DNA from 2 places in the Pseudomonas sp. F-14 TE3623 genome. Region 1 is predicted to be linked to the other one. Evidence: riboswitches for the same ligand, from Rfam matches in the RefSeq annotation. Region 1 holds a riboswitch; the other holds the start of a gene.
The links. A riboswitch is a leader RNA that binds a small molecule or an ion and turns the genes downstream of it on or off. The one in region 1 is predicted to bind cobalamin.
Positions count from the first base shown of each region.

Region 2: it holds a riboswitch for cobalamin, as region 1 does, so the genes downstream of both, AB7M29_RS21735 (CbtB domain-containing protein) here and cobO (cob(I)yrinic acid a,c-diamide adenosyltransferase) in region 1, are expected to answer to the same signal.

Region 1 covers NZ_JBRJHM010000001.1:2,620,824-2,628,605, reverse strand. Annotated here, with positions in the region: gene AB7M29_RS11990 (cobyric acid synthase) at 1-769, opposite strand, end outside; gene cobD (threonine-phosphate decarboxylase CobD) at 799-1,791, opposite strand; gene cbiB (adenosylcobinamide-phosphate synthase CbiB) at 1,784-2,692, opposite strand; gene bluB (5,6-dimethylbenzimidazole synthase) at 2,689-3,339, opposite strand; gene AB7M29_RS11970 (cobyrinate a,c-diamide synthase) at 3,336-4,736, opposite strand; gene cobO (cob(I)yrinic acid a,c-diamide adenosyltransferase) at 4,747-5,358, opposite strand; cobalamin riboswitch at 5,439-5,669, opposite strand; gene AB7M29_RS11960 (hypothetical protein) at 5,824-6,408, shown strand; gene AB7M29_RS11955 (PQQ-dependent sugar dehydrogenase) at 6,477-7,782, shown strand, end outside.
Region 2 covers NZ_JBRJHM010000001.1:4,701,117-4,708,898, forward strand. Annotated here, with positions in the region: gene cobN (cobaltochelatase subunit CobN) at 1-227, opposite strand, end outside; gene cobW (cobalamin biosynthesis protein CobW) at 231-1,292, opposite strand; cobalamin riboswitch at 1,394-1,607, opposite strand; cobalamin riboswitch at 1,795-2,022, shown strand; gene AB7M29_RS21735 (CbtB domain-containing protein) at 2,144-2,350, shown strand; gene AB7M29_RS21740 (CbtA family protein) at 2,362-3,069, shown strand; gene AB7M29_RS21745 (cobalamin biosynthesis protein) at 3,066-3,479, shown strand; gene cobM (precorrin-4 C(11)-methyltransferase) at 3,562-4,308, shown strand; gene nfuA (Fe-S biogenesis protein NfuA) at 4,393-4,977, opposite strand; gene AB7M29_RS21760 (fatty acid cis/trans isomerase) at 5,191-7,476, opposite strand; gene metH (methionine synthase) at 7,632-7,782, shown strand, end outside.

The DNA of each region.
Region 1 (7,782 bases):
GCACCACCACGTTGAGCACCTGATCGGCCTTGTCGGTCTGACGCTGATCGAGGCCGTCCTCAGCCTCAAGATGCAGGTCCATCACATACGGCAAAACGCCGATCACCGGTTTGCCGGTGCGCGCCTCCAGCCAATCGAGGCCCGGTTGCAGCAAGGCGATGTCGCCGCGAAAACGGTTGATGATGAAGCCTTTGACCCGTGCCTGTTCACTGGGCGACAGCAGCTCCAGCGTACCGACCAAATGCGCGAAAACCCCGCCGCGATTGATGTCGGCGATCAACACCACCGGGCAGTCCACCGCCTCGGCAAATCCCATGTTGGCGATGTCGCCGGCGCGCAGGTTGATCTCTGCCGGCGAACCCGCGCCTTCGACCATCACCACCGGATACGCCGCGCTCAAACGTTCATGAGAGGCCAGCACCGCTTGCATCGCGATGGCCTTGTAGTCGTGATAAGCGACCGCGTTCATCGTCGTGACCGCGCGACCATGAATGATCACCTGAGCGCCGGTATCGCTATTGGGTTTGAGCAACACTGGGTTCATATCGGTGTGCGGTTCGAGGTTGGCCGCCTGGGCTTGCACCGCTTGAGCGCGACCAATCTCGCCACCGTCGGCGGTTACCGCGCTATTGAGGGCCATGTTCTGCGGCTTGAACGGCACGACGCTGACGCCCTGGCGAGTGACCCAGCGACACAGCGCCGTCACCAGCGTGCTTTTACCGGCGTCGGACGTAGTGCCTTGCACCATCAAAGTAGCGCCCTGCACCATCAAAGTCGCGCCCGACACCTTCAACGTAGTCATTGCGCTTCCTTAACGTAAGCTTCAAGCGCTTGCTCGAGACGTTGCCAATCCGCTTCATCGGCGGGCAAGCCAAACCGCAGGCTGCTGTTGTGGGTGAACAACCGCAGCAGAATGCCGCGCCGGGACATGAATTCATGCAGCGCTTCGGCGCACTCGGTGATCAGCCATTGGAACAATGCGCAGCCGCCCTGAGGTTTGAAACCGTACTGTTCAAGCAGCAACGCCAGACGCTCGCCGGCCTCGTCAGTACGAATGCGCTGTCGAGTGTGCCCGTCCGTATCCGTCAGGCACGCCTGGCCCAGTACTCGGGTCGGACCGCTGACCGCCCAAGGGCCGACCTGTTCGGCCAGCAGTTTGAGCAACTTGCGCTCGGCCAATACAAAACCCAGCCGCACACCGGCCAAGCCGAAAAACTTGCCGAAGGAGCGCAGCACGATCAAGCCGATCTGATTGGCAAACGGCGCCAGACTCAAATGCGGGGTGTTGTCCATGAATGCCTCGTCCACCACCAGCCAGCCGCCGCGCTGGGCCAGCCGCGCATGCCAATCCAGCAGGCGAGCCGGGGTCAGGCTCAGCCCTGTCGGATTGTTCGGGTTGACCACCACCAGCACGTCGAGGCTGTCGAGAAAGAAATCGACTTCCGACTCCAGCACTTCACGCACGATGTAACCGTTGCGACGCCAGGCTTCAGCGTGCTCGGCGTAACACGGCGACAGCACGCCGACTTTGCCGGCCCGGCGCAAACGCGGCAGCAACTGGATCGCCATTTGCGAGCCGGCTACCGGCAACACTTGGGCCGCACCGTAATAGTCGCAGGCGGCCTGCTCCAGCCCGTCATCGGTTTCCGGCAACCGAGCCCAGGCCCGCAGCGGGATGTCCGGGACCGGGAATGGCCAGGGCGCCAGGCCACTGGACAGGTCGAGCCAATCGGCTTCGGCAATGCCGTATTCAAGCGCCGCCTTGCGCAAGCGGCCACCGTGCTCAAGCATAGAACTCAGCCCCCACGCAGAGAATCAGCAGCCATAACCATACCCCGCGCTGGACCAATTGCCAGCCACGGTCGATGGAATCGGCATCCGCCGGCACGCCTTCGCCCAACTGCGGACGCTGATGCAGTTCACCGTGATAAATCGCCGCCCCGCCCAACTCGACACCCAGCGCACCGGCACCGGCCGCCATCACCGGCCCGGCATTCGGGCTGTCCCAGGTCGGGCCTTGTGTACGCCAGCACTTCAATGCCAGTCGGGTTTTACCCAGCAGTGCGTAGGTCAACGCCACCAGGCGTGCGGGAATGTAGTTCAGAACATCATCGATCTTCGCTGCCGCCCAACCGAAACGTTCGAAGCGTTCGTTGCGATAACCCCACATCGCATCGAGAGTGTTGCTCAGACGATAGAGCACCACGCCGGGCGCACCCGCCACGGCAAACCAGAACAGCGCGGCGAACACTGCATCGCTGCCGTTCTCCAGCACCGACTCGGTGGCGGCGCGGGCAACTTCGGTTTCATCCAGTTCGCTGGTTTGACGGCTGACCAGATAACCAACACGTTTGCGCGCCTCGATCAGATCATCACTACGCAGGGCCTTGGCCACTGGCTCGACGTGCTCGCCGAGACTGCGCATGCCAAGGGCGCAATAGAGCACGAGAATCTCGACGATCCAGCCAACGTAAGGCGCCCAGGAAAGTGCGGTGGCCAACAAGGTCAGCGGCACGACCGCCATCACCCAGGCCGTAACGCCATGACTGCGCCAGCCGCGGCCACCGGAGTTGAAACGTTGCTCGATGCGATCGGCAAAACGACCGAACGCCACCAGCGGATGCCAGCGTCTGGGTTCACCCAGTAGCGCATCCAGCGCGACCGCAGCGACACTCAACAACGCCACACTCATTGACTCACTCCCCAATAATTTTCATACAGCAACTCGCTGAGTGGACGCGCCTGCGCCCAGCCTTCGAGTACCAACATCGGCGCCGGATAGAATTCCTTGACCGGCCCCAGGCAAAGAACGGCCAAAGGCTTGGCCCCGCTCGGTAAACCCAGCAAGTCCGCGAGCGCTTGCGGCTCGAACAATGACACCCAGCCCATGCCCAGGCCTTCGGCGCGGGATGCCAGCCAAAGGTTCTGGATGGCGCAGGACAACGAAGCCATGTCCATTTCCGGCAATGTACGACGACCGAAGATATGCCGCTCACGATCGTCCATCAGCGCGGCGACCAGCACCTCGGCGCAGTCGTTGATGCCTTCGACCTTGAGCTTCATGAATTCGTCGGAGCGCTCGCCGAGGGCTTCGGCGGTGCGGATGCGTTCTTCTTCCACCAGTTGCTGGATCTTGCCGCGCAGTGCCCGGTCGCTGATGCGGATGAAACGCCAGGGCTGCATCAGGCCGACACTCGGCGCCTGATGCGCGGCTTCGAGCAGACGACGCAGCAACTCGGGCTCGACCGTGCCGCCGCTGAAGTGCCGCATGTCGCGGCGTTCGGCGATGGCTCGGTAAACGGCTGCGCGTTCGGCTTCGGAAAATGCGTTGTCTGTCATGGCCTCTTCGCGAGCAGGCTCGCTCCCACATTCGACGGTGTAGATCCTGAAGAAACTCGGTCCACTGTGGGAGCGAGCCTGCTCGCGAAGGCGGCCTTAAGATCAGGCACAAACAGCGCGGCAATCGCCGATGGATTGGACGGAAAATAAAAATGCACATAAGAGGCCGTCATCCGCCCCTCACGATAAACCGCCTCCGCCCCTCGCCCGCCATTCGGGCTCAGCCCACGAGCAATCGGCTCAAGTTCGGTGCTGGTCAGCGAGTGGTGATAGGTGTGCCCACGCAGCAAACCTTCCGGCAATTCGACCGCCTGCAAGGCCAACGCGGCAAGACGCTTCTGCATTACAGCATCACCGGCCAGCAAACCGACCAGTTCAGCGCGAGTGCCCTCGACATCGGTCAATGAGTCGAGCAAATACAGCATGCCGCCACACTCGGCGAGCAACGGTTTACCCGCCGCGTGATGAGCGCGGATCGCGGTCAGCATCGGCGTGTTTTGCGACAACGCCACATGGTGCAATTCCGGGTAACCGCCTGGCAAATACAGGCTGTCTGTCTCCGGCAATTCGGTGTCGCGGATGGGTGAGAAGAAAGACAATTCGGCGCCCATGGCCCGCAACAGATCAAGGCTCGCGCCGTAGGTAAACGCGAAAGCTTCGTCCCGGGCCACGGCAATCCGCACACCGGCCAGCAACGGTTCGGCGGCGATCATTTCAGGCGCGGCGAACTCCACGGCTGGCGGTAGAGCCACATCGCAACTGCTGGCCAAGGAGTCGGCCGCCGCATCGAGACGCAGGTCGAGATCATTCAGCTCGCTGGCCTGAACCAGACCGAGATGCCGACTCGGCAATTCGATCCCGGTCTCCCGGGACAAGGCGCCGTACCAGCGCAAGCCTTCAGTCAGGCTACCTTCGAGCAACTGCGCATGGCGCACGGTGCCGACCCGGTTGGCCAGCACACCGGCAAACGGCAAGTCCGGCTGATAACGCGCAAGGCCCAGGGCCAGCGCGCCAAACGTCTGCGCCATGGCGGTGCCGTCGATCACGCCGAGCACCGGCACACCGAAGTGCCGCGCCAGATCGGCGCTGGACGGCGTACCGTCGAACAGCCCCATGACGCCTTCAATGAGGATCAGATCGGCTTCGCCAGCGGCCTCCCACAATAGACGCCGACTTTCCTGCTCGCCGACCATCCACATGTCGAGTTGATAGACCGGTGCACCGCTGGCGCGCTCGAGAATCATTGGGTCGAGAAAATCCGGGCCGCATTTGAACACGCGAACCTTGCGCCCCTGATTACGATGCAAACGAGCGAGCGCGGCGGTGACGGTGGTCTTGCCCTGACCGGAGGCCGGCGCGGCGATCAGTACCGCCGGGCATTGACGATGGCTATTCATAAAGTGCAGCTCACAACTCGACGCCTTTTTGCGCTTTGATTCCGGCCTGGAAGGCGTGCTTGATCATGCCCATTTCAGTGACGGTGTCGGCCAGCTCGATCATCTCCGGTTTGGCGCCGCGACCGGTGACCACCACGTGTTGCATCGGCGGACGGGCCTGCAAGTCGCTGAGCACCTGATCGAGATCGAGGTAGCCGTGCTTGAGGGCGATGTTCAACTCATCGAGCACCACGAGGCCAATGGCCGGATCACGCAGCAATTCGCGGGACACCGCCCAAGCGGCTTCGGCGGCGGCAATGTCACGCTGGCGATCCTGGGTTTCCCAGGTGAAGCCCTCGCCCATCACATGAAAACGCACCTGCTCCGGGAAGCGCCGGAAGAACAGCTCCTCGCCGGTGCTGGTGCGCCCCTTGATGAACTGCACCACGCCGCACTGCATGCCGTGGCCCATGGCCCGCGAAAGCATGCCGAACGCCGAGCTGCTCTTGCCTTTGCCGTTGCCGGAAAGTACCAGCAGCAAACCGCATTCATTCGGCGAGTTGGCGATGCGTTCGTCGATCACCGCTTTTTTGCGCAGCATGCGCGCCAGATGGCGTTCGTCACGATCGGGGGTATCAGTCATGGGGAGCTCTCCGTTGAGGCTGGATAACGGCGGGCAGGCACAAGAATAGACGGCAAGAAGCCTGGCATCGCCCACCGTGATGCCGTTGGATGAATCAGGCCGGTCTCCGGGCTCATGAGCGGCTTTGCGCCTGACTGCGCGCCTTCCCATGTCGTTGACACAGTGGCTCAAGGCGCAGTCTTCACTCATTTACCGTTGCGGGGGCAGCGCCGGGATCGTGATCATTCTTCGCTGGAAGAAATTCACTCACCGGCTTCCCTGTTTCACTCTGTCGACCAAGGTCACAGAGCACCTGAAACAAGCCGCGAAGGTTAGAGGGTTGGGGGTGGAGCGTCAATTAAAGCCGGGGCGCCGCTGAGCGAATAACTGCCATCGATCAATTAACTGACGCCAATCTTGTGCCAAACTGCCAGCAGTGATATCAAAGAGCCACAACCTGACAACACAATAACAAGGGTGAGCCACATGCAAGGCATGATCATCAGCAATCCGAAGCTGGAATTCCTGCGGCCGGTGCTGGAACGCTGGTTTGACTGTATCGACCGCTTCAACGCCATACGCGGCGATAACGATACACCTTACTGGTACGACGAAAACGCCAACCTCGGCCTGCTCTCCGCCGCGGCCTGGATGGCAGAAATGGTCACGCTACAACAAACATCCACGCGCAAACAGACCGAAGAAGGCGAACGCAACGCCCGCGCCGATCTGTTTATCGCCAGCAGCGAAGAACGCGCGTATCTCCAGGCCACCCAGCGCTGGCCGCGAGTCAATAACCTGAACCTGACCCAGGCACTGGCAGACATCACCAGTGACGCGAAGCGAATCAGCTACGCCAGCGATCTGAAACTCGGCTGTCTGTTTGTCGCACCACAAAAAGCCCAGCACAGCGCCACCCCGGAAGAACTCCAGGACATGGTCGACGACCTGCAAAAGGAACATACCTGCGCCGTGGCCTGGTATTTCCCTTACGCCTACCGCAAGTTGCGTAATGAAGCCGGCAACTACCATCCAGGCATCGCTATTTTGCTCAAGGAAGCCCGCGGCTGACCGGTTGAACCATCGAGCGTCTACGCTTCTCTATGATTACGTCCATGCATTCATAGGGAAGATCAGTAATGCGCAAACCCCAGCTCGTTTTCATCATCGCGCTCGCCGGAGGGCTCGCCGCCTGTGGTGAAACCTCCAGCCTGCAAGTCTCGGATGGCACAGGCCCCTCGCCCAAACTGCCAGAACCGAATAAAACCCTGATCCCGACGGTGAACATCGCCCCGGCGATTGGCTGGCCTGAGGGTAAGAAACCCGTCGCCGCGGCAGGGACTCAAGTGGCGGCGTTTGCCGAAGGCCTCGAGCACCCGCGCTGGCTCTACGTATTGCCCAATGGCGATGTTCTGGTAGCCGAAACCAACGCGCCGCCCAAACCCGATGACGGCACAGGCATTCGCGGTTGGGTCATGGGCAAAGTCATGGGCCGTGCCGGTGCCGGCGTCCCCAGCCCGAACCGCATCACCCTGCTGCGGGACAAGGACCACGATGGCGTCGCCGAAACCCGCACGGTATTCCTGGAAAACCTCAACTCGCCATTCGGCATGACCCTGGTCGGCAATGACCTGTACGTCGCCGACACTGATCGTCTGCTGCGTTTCCACTACGAAAACGGCGAGACAGCGATCAAGGCGCAGCCGATCAAGGTGGTCGATCTGCCGGGCGGTACACTGAATCACCACTGGACCAAAAATGTCATCGCCAGCAAAGATGGCAGCAAGCTGTACGTCACCGTGGGCTCGAACAGCAACGTCGGTGAAAACGGCATGGACCAGGAGGAAGGCCGCGCGGCGATCTGGGAAGTGGATCGCGCCACTGGCAATCATCGGATCTTCGCCTCGGGGATTCGTAATCCAAACGGTCTGGCCTGGGAGCCTCAGAGCGGCGCACTGTGGACCGCCGTCAATGAGCGTGACGAAATTGGCAGCGACCTGGTGCCGGACTACATCACATCCGTGAAGGACGGCGGGTTCTACGGCTGGCCTTACAGCTATTACGGCCAGCACGTCGACATTCGCGTCGAGCCGCAAAACCCCGATCTGGTGGCCAAGGCCATTGCGCCAGACTACGCGGTGGGACCACATACCGCGTCACTGGGCCTGACCTTCGCCGAAGGCAGCAAACTGCCTGCACCGTTCACTCAAGGCGCTTTCATCGGCCAACATGGCTCGTGGAACCGCAAGCCGCACAGCGGCTATAAAGTGATTTTCGTGCCGTTCAGTGCCGGCAAACCGACCGGGCAGCCGGTGGATGTGCTCACTGGTTTCCTCAATGACGAGGAAAAAGCCATGGGCCGGCCGGTGGGCGTGGTGATCGATCAGCAGGGTGGCTTGCTGGTGGCGGATGATGTCGGGAACAAGGTGTGGCGCGTTTCCGCCG
Region 2 (7,782 bases), 2.1 Mb from region 1:
AGCACTTCGTCGACGTAGAGATCGACCGAGGCGTGATTCTGCACCTGCATCGGGTTGGCCAGGCGCACGCTCGGGTAATCGTCGGGCAACTGCTGCGCCGCTTCGGCGAGCAACGCCAGGCTGGAATCGCCGCTGCACAGGATCACCAGCTCGGCGGGGGTTTGTCCAAGGTCGGCAATATTGTCATCCGACACGAAACCGCCGGGCTGGGTCCTGAGCAGGTGCATGGTTTAAACGCTGAGCGCAGCGCGCAATTGCGCTTCAAGTGCAGCGGCGTCGAGATCCTGACCGATCAACACCAGACGGGTGGTGCGCGCTTCTTCAGCGCCCCACTGACGGTCGAAGTGTTTGTCGAAACGCGTGCCCACGCCCTGGATCAGCAGGCGCATCGGCTTGTTCGGCACTGCTGCAAAACCTTTCACGCGAAGGATGCCGTGCTGGACCACCAATTGAGTCAGCGCATCCATCAGCAGGCTTTCGTCGGCTTGTGGCAGCTCGATCGAGATGGAATCGAACGCGTCATGGTCATGGTCGTCTTCACCTTCGTGGTGATGATCGTGATGGCTGTGACGGCTGTCGATGTGTTCTTCGGAACCGGCGCCCAGGCCGATCAGCACGTCCAGTGGCAGACGACCGCTGCTGGCTTCGATGACTTTCACCGCTGGCGGCAGTTCTTCGGCGACTTCCAGGCGCACGCGGGCCAGGTCTTCAGCGCTGATCAGGTCGGCCTTGTTGAGGATCACCAGGTCGGCGCTGGCCAGTTGGTCGGCGAACAGCTCGTGCAGCGGCGATTCGTGGTCCAGGTTCGGATCGAGTTTGCGCTGGGCATCGACCTGATCCGGGAACGCAGCGAAGGTGCCAGCAGCCACGGCCGGGCTGTCGACCACGGTGATCACCGCGTCAACCGTACAGGCGCTGCGGATTTCTGGCCACTGGAAGGCTTGAACCAAAGGTTTTGGCAGGGCCAGACCCGAAGTTTCGATGAGGATGTGGTCGAGGTCGCCGCGACGAGCGACCAGTTCGCGCATCACCGGGAAGAACTCTTCCTGAACCGTGCAGCACAGGCAGCCGTTCGCCAGTTCGTAGACGCGACCGTTGGCTTCTTCTTCGGTGCAACCGATCGAGCACTGCTTGAGGATTTCGCCGTCGATGCCCAGCTCGCCGAACTCGTTGACGATCACCGCGATACGGCGGCCCTGGGCGTTGTCGAGCATGTGGCGCAGCAAGGTGGTTTTGCCCGAGCCGAGGAAGCCGGTAACGATGGTGACGGGGAGTTTGGCCAGTGTTTTCATCGGATGCCCTTTGGCAAGGTGGCGGGCATACGGGACGACAATCGCAGCGGCAGGTGCACGCGCGCAAGAGTTCCGCCACCGGATCACCCCGCCCGGTTGTAGTGAGAATCTGTGTCGAGGCAGGTCTCCTGGCTGACGGTGTGCCAATCGTTCGACTGGCGTTTGCTGCGCCTTCCCGCGAACCTGATGGATCAGGGCTTGCAGTGGCGTGGCAGCGAACATCACCGTTCACAGTTGCGGGGGCAGCCGCGGCTTCGACCGCGTTCCCTTCTTAGCTTCGGCAGACGCCGAAGAACCTCGAAAGCGCAAGGCTACGCATCGTGTGGGGGCGGGTCAATGTCCACCTGAGTTCTGTGGCGCCTGAGCCGACGCCTTCGCGAGCAAGCCCGCTCCCACATTTGAAATGCGTTCCCCTGTGGGAGCGGGCTTGCTCGCGAAAGGAGCGACTCGGTATCCAAGTGAGAACCCTTGCCAATTGACGCCCAACCCCCGCCCATGCTCTCCTACACACCTTGTTACGGGTGCCCTTCACAGGGTGAAACGGGAAACCGGTGAATCATGTGCTTTACTCTAAAGCCATGTCAGTCCGGTGCTGCCCCCGCAACGGTAAGCGAGTGAAGCGTCAGATCCACTGTGCCCGTCATACGGCATGGGAAGGTGATGCTTGCAGGTTTCGGCGCAAGCCCTGCCCCTCGCGAGCCCGGAGACCGGCCCGCAACACAAAGTGACTTTTACGTTCACTGAATAACAAACCCGCGGTGGGCGGGCGCTGTTCGAAATCTCTGTGTGCCCCGGCGTGCGGAGGTTTTCATGCGCTCTATTCACCCGCTGACAGACCAGAGGGAAGCGCCATGTCGATCATCAGCAGCACCGGCAGCAACACCGATAAAAAGATCACGATCAGCACCACTACTACCCTGAGCCAACGCCTGACCGCCGCTTTTTGTGCGTCGATCCTTGGCGCGTGCCTTGTGTATTTCGCCGGTTTCTCGCACATCGAAGCAGTGCACAACGCCGCGCACGACACCCGTCACAGCTCCGCCTTTCCGTGCCATTGAGACCTGCTGACATGATCAAGCGTATTGCGCAAACCGCAGGTTTCGCCGGGCTGCTGGCCGCCCTGCTGTTGACCCTGCTGCAAAGCTTCTGGGTGGCCCCGCTGATTTTGCAGGCCGAAACCTACGAAAAATCCGAGCCGGCCGCTGTTGAAATTCACGAGCACGCCGCGGGTGCTGTCACCGCTCACACCCACGATGCCGAAGCCTGGGAGCCGGAAGACGGCTGGCAGCGCGTGCTGTCGACCACCGGCGGCAATCTGGTGGTAGCGGTCGGTTTCGCTTTGATGCTCGCGGGCCTCTACACCTTGCGCGCCCCACGCCGTACCTCTCAGGGCCTGCTCTGGGGGCTGGCCGGTTATGCGACGTTCGTGCTGGCGCCAACCCTCGGCCTGCCACCTGAGCTGCCGGGCACTGCTGCTGCGGATCTGGCGCAACGGCAGATCTGGTGGATTGGCACGGCAGCGTCCACTGCTGTCGGCATCGCGCTGATCGTGTTCAGCCGCCACTGGCTGATGAAGATCCTCGGCGTGGCGATCCTGGCTGTGCCTCATGTGATCGGTGCGCCGCAACCGGAAGTGCACTCCATGCTGGCTCCGGAAGCCCTGGAAGCGCAGTTCAAAATCGCTTCGCAGCTGACCAACATGGCGTTCTGGCTGGCCCTGGGCCTGATCAGCGCCTGGTTGTTCCGCCGCAAAAGCGATGGCCAATACTCCGCATGACTGACGTCAGCGCAGCGCCGACCCTGGTGGTCGGCCTGGGCTGCCAGCGCGGCTGCCCCGTCAGCACGCTGCGGGCGCTACTTGATCAGGCGTTACAGGCCCATCAAATCGAGCTTCGTGAGATCAAGGCCCTGGCCAGCATCGACCTCAAGCGCGAAGAGCCCGCCCTGATCGAACTGGCCGAACAGCTGGCATTGCCGTTGATGTATTTCAGCAGCGAACAATTGGCCGGTTATGAACCACAACTCAGCCACCACTCGGACATCGCGTTCGAACGCACCGGCTGTTACGGCGTAGCGGAAAGTGCCGCGCTGGCATTGGCCGAACAGTTGGCTCAGGCACCGGCAAAGTTACTGATTCCACGACAAAAATACGCCCAGGCCACCCTTGCATTGGCCAGCGCCGCGTAAAATCCCCGATAATCCCCGTCTTCGATCATGAGCAATCTTCATCTGAAGCGTGCCCATACCCTTTTTCTGACAGGAAACGACGATGACCGTCTACTTTATTGGCGCAGGCCCCGGCGACCCGGAACTGATCACCGTCAAAGGCCAACGGCTGATTCGTAGCTGCCCGGTCATCATCTATGCAGGCTCCCTGGTGCCCGCCGCGGTGCTGGAGGGTCACCGGGCCGAACAGGTGGTCAACAGCGCCGAATTGCACCTGGAACAGATCATCGAGCTGGTCAAGGCCGCCCATGCCAACGGCCAGGACGTGGCCCGGGTGCATTCCGGCGATCCGAGCCTGTATGGCGCGATTGGCGAGCAGATTCGCTACTTGCGTGAACTCGACATCCCTTTCGAAATCATTCCCGGCGTCACCGCCACCGCCGCCTGCGCGGCCCTTTTGGGTGCCGAGCTAACCTTGCCGGACGTGTCACAGAGCGTGATTCTGACCCGCTACGCCGACAAGACCGCCATGCCGGCCGGTGAAGAGCTGGGCAGTCTGGCGCAGCATGGGGCGACCATGGCGATCCACCTGGGGGTCAATCATCTGGAGAAAATCCTCGCCGAATTACTGCCGCACTACGGCGCCGATTGCCCGATCGCGGTGATTCATCGGGCGACCTGGCCGGATCAGGATTGGGTGATGGGGACGCTAGCGGATATTGCCGGGAAGGTTGAAGCCAAGGGGTTTCGCCGGACGGCGCTGATTCTGGTGGGCCGGGTGTTGGGTAGCGATCACTTCAGTGAATCGTCGTTGTATCGCGCGGGGCATGCGCACCTCTACAGACCCTGAGATGATCGTTCCCATGCTCTGCGTGGGAACGATCAAAAAAAAACGGTGCTCACGGGCACCGTTTTTTATGTCGCAGTGAACACCTTAGTAGTAGGCGTTTTCTTTCTGCGTGTGGTCGGTCACGTCACGAACGCCCTTGAGCTCAGGAATACGCTCGAGCAAGGTGCGCTCGATGCCTTCGCGCAGGGTGACGTCTGCCTGGCCGCAGCCTTGGCAACCGCCGCCGAATTTCAGCACAGCAATGCCGTCTTCGACCACATCGATCAGGCTGACCTGACCGCCGTGGCTGGCCAGCCCCGGGTTGATTTCGGTTTGCAGGTAGTAGTTGATGCGCTCGTTGACCGGGCTGTCAGCGTTGACCATCGGTACTTTGGCGTTTGGCGCCTTGATGGTCAGTTGGCCGCCCATGCGGTCGGTGGCGTAGTCGACTACCGCATCGTCCAGGAATGCTTCGCTGAACGAGTCGATGTAAGCGGTGAAGCTTTTGAGCCCCAGCGCTGTGTCTTCAGGTTTTTCTTCGCCCGGCTTGCAGTAGGCAATGCAGGTTTCGGCGTACTGGGTGCCAGGCTGGGTGATAAAGACGCGGATGCCGATACCCGGGGTGTTCTGCTTGGAGAGCAGATCAGCCAAGTAATCGTGGGCGGCGTCGGTAATGGTAATAGCGGTCATGGAAACTCCTCGCAGGCTTGGACGCAGTTTACGCCAATCATCGCGCCGGACAAAGTCCTAGTATTTTTGTCGGGAAAGCGCAGCTGATCCAATGTGGGAGCGGGCTTGCTCGCGAAGGCGGCGACACAACCAACATTAATGTTGCCTGACACACCGCTTTCGCGAGCAAGCCCGCTCCCACACTGGGTCGCAGGCACCTCTAAATTCCGTGCATCAAAGATTCTCGTAGCGGTTCATGTCCAGCACGCCCTCTTCCACCGGGTCGGTGTCGTGGATGTAGCGGCTCAGATCATGGAAATACTGCCAGAACTGCGGATGGCTACGGCGAATGCCCCAGCGTTCGACGATTTTCTCGAAACTGGCAGCATCCTTCGCGTTTTCCATCGCGTCAACGAACGCGGGCACTTGCCCGGCCGGGATGTTGAACATGAAGTTCGGGTAGCTGCTGAGCACACCCGGATAAATCGTCAACGTATCGAGCCCCGGCTGATAGCGCAGCGACTCACCGAGCAGGAACGCCACGTTGCTGTGGGCGCGGTTGCGCAGCAGGCTGTAGACCTCGCGCTTGCCGCTTTGGGTCTCGATACGCAACATCGTGGCTTCCGGCAACTGATCGATGACCTTCAGCCCTGCAGCCGGACGTGAAGTCAGGCGGCTCAAGGCCTGTTCGGCGTTCTGCAAGGCCAGATCGATGTTCGGTCGCGAGCAATAAGCGCCATCGCAACGGTTGATCGGGTCGGGCCTGGCATTGAGGTCGCCGTACCGGGCCAGCAATTGCAGGGCGAAATCGCGTTTCGGGTCCTTTTCGTCCAGCGTCAGCGCCGTTGGTTTGTCATTGTCGATGTACTCATAATCCAGCCACATCTTGAACTTGCCGCCGTTCTGATACCAATCGTCGAGGTAGCCGTCCCGTGAGTCGGCCGGCATCAGACGCAAGAAGTTCTGCTCGGCACCGTTGCGGATCAGGTCGAAGTACAACCGGGTCTGGGCCTGATGGGATACGTTGCCAAACACATCGAAGTTGACCGCCAACTGGTAATACGTGCGTTCCAGCAACGGGTAATCGAACAGCCAAATGGTTTGCGGCACGTCACCGATCAGGCCTTTGTTCACCGAGGCGCTGTCGAAATGCCGGAAGATACTCAGCAGCGCGTTGTCATTGCCGGCCCACAGGGTCGACCAGCTCGGTGCCGCCAGATCGGCATAGCTGTCGCGGCGCAAGGCTTCGTACTCGTTGCGTTTGTCGCGGTAGTCGTGCCACAGGCTCAGAACACTGCCGACGTCATCGTTCTGCCCCGGCATCGCCAGCAACGGCGTGGCCTGCCCGCGATAATTCGGGTCGGTGATGTAAAGGTCATGCTCCGGGGCCTGGAACAACGCCCAGAAGTTATCGCGAATCACGTCGGTGGCGATCTGACCGCGGCAGACCGGGCCACGAATAAAGGTGCGCACGAAGTACTCGGCGTTATCGAGCATGAACTGGTAACGCGCCTGAGCCGGGATGGCCTCAAAGGTCGTGAACGGATTGGCCCGTCGTTCCGGCCCATAACCTGGCAGCGCGTTGACCTGCCAATTGCCGCTGTAGAACAGGCTTTTGATCCGCGCCATCTTCGCCGCACTGAACGGATAGGTGATGTGGGTCTTGTGCACGATCACGCCTTGCACCGGCCACAAACGGTAGTAAACCTGAGTGCCCGGATCGTCATTCGGACGGCGGGTATTGATCAAATCAATGGGCTGCCCCGTCGGCGTGCGCGAACGTACCCACTGAAAGAAATGCCCCGGCTCGCCGTCTTTGAAAAAGATGTGCGCCAAAAACCAGTGTTCAAACAACCAGCGCCCGACCAGGCTCTCCCGGGCGCCCGGCGCGTTGAGCAGGTTTTCCCACTGCACAACCTGCAAGGCTTCCTTGGCGCTGGGCACCAGGCCCTGCTCATCAATCGGCGCGCCGGAGGCCAGCCAGCGTTGCAACGTCTGGTATTGCTGATCGGTCAGGCCGGTGACCGCCAACGGCATGCCTTCTTTCGGGTGGGAGCTGGCGTAGCCGTCGAACTCCCCCGGCATGGCGCACATGTTTTCCCGGTTCAGGCCCAGGACGATCTCCTCCGGCAATTTGGCGTTGGGTTGCAACGGGGTTTTGTGGCCCAGTTCGAGCATCCGAGCCATCAGCGCCGCCTGGCTGTCTTGGGCGTCGAGCACCGAATAAAAGCCTTTTTGCTGCCAGGCACGCTTGCCGAAGGCGTCATAAAACAGCCGGGTCGGCGCCGCTGCCTGGCGGCGCTCGCCGTCATAGACAGGCGCCTTCGTCGCGCCTCGGGCCACCCCTTCGCCACTGCCCAGATTGAGCTGACAGGCGGAATCGTAGCAGGCATGGCAGGCCACGCACTTTTCGGTGAAGATCGGTTGAATGTCGCGAACGTAGGAAATATCCGGACCTTGTGCAGCAGCGCCCCCGCTTAAAAACAGCATCAATAGGCTGGTGACGACGCGATACGACATATCCCTGGTCCTGATCATGAGAAAACGCCGCGATTCTACCGGTGTGGCCCGCGCACCAACATGAACGATATTCATGCAAAACCCGCACATGCTCCAAAAGCGCACAGGTTTGTTATTATCCCGCCCCTTCGTCATGGCCTTACCGAGTAGTCCAAATGTCCGATCGCAGCGTTCGCCTTCAAGCTCTCAAGCACGCCCTCAAAGAGCGCATCCTGATTCTCGATGGCGGCATGGGTACGATGATCCAGAGCTACAAGCTCGAGGAGCAGGATTACCGTGGCAAACGCTTCGCCGACTGGCCGAGCG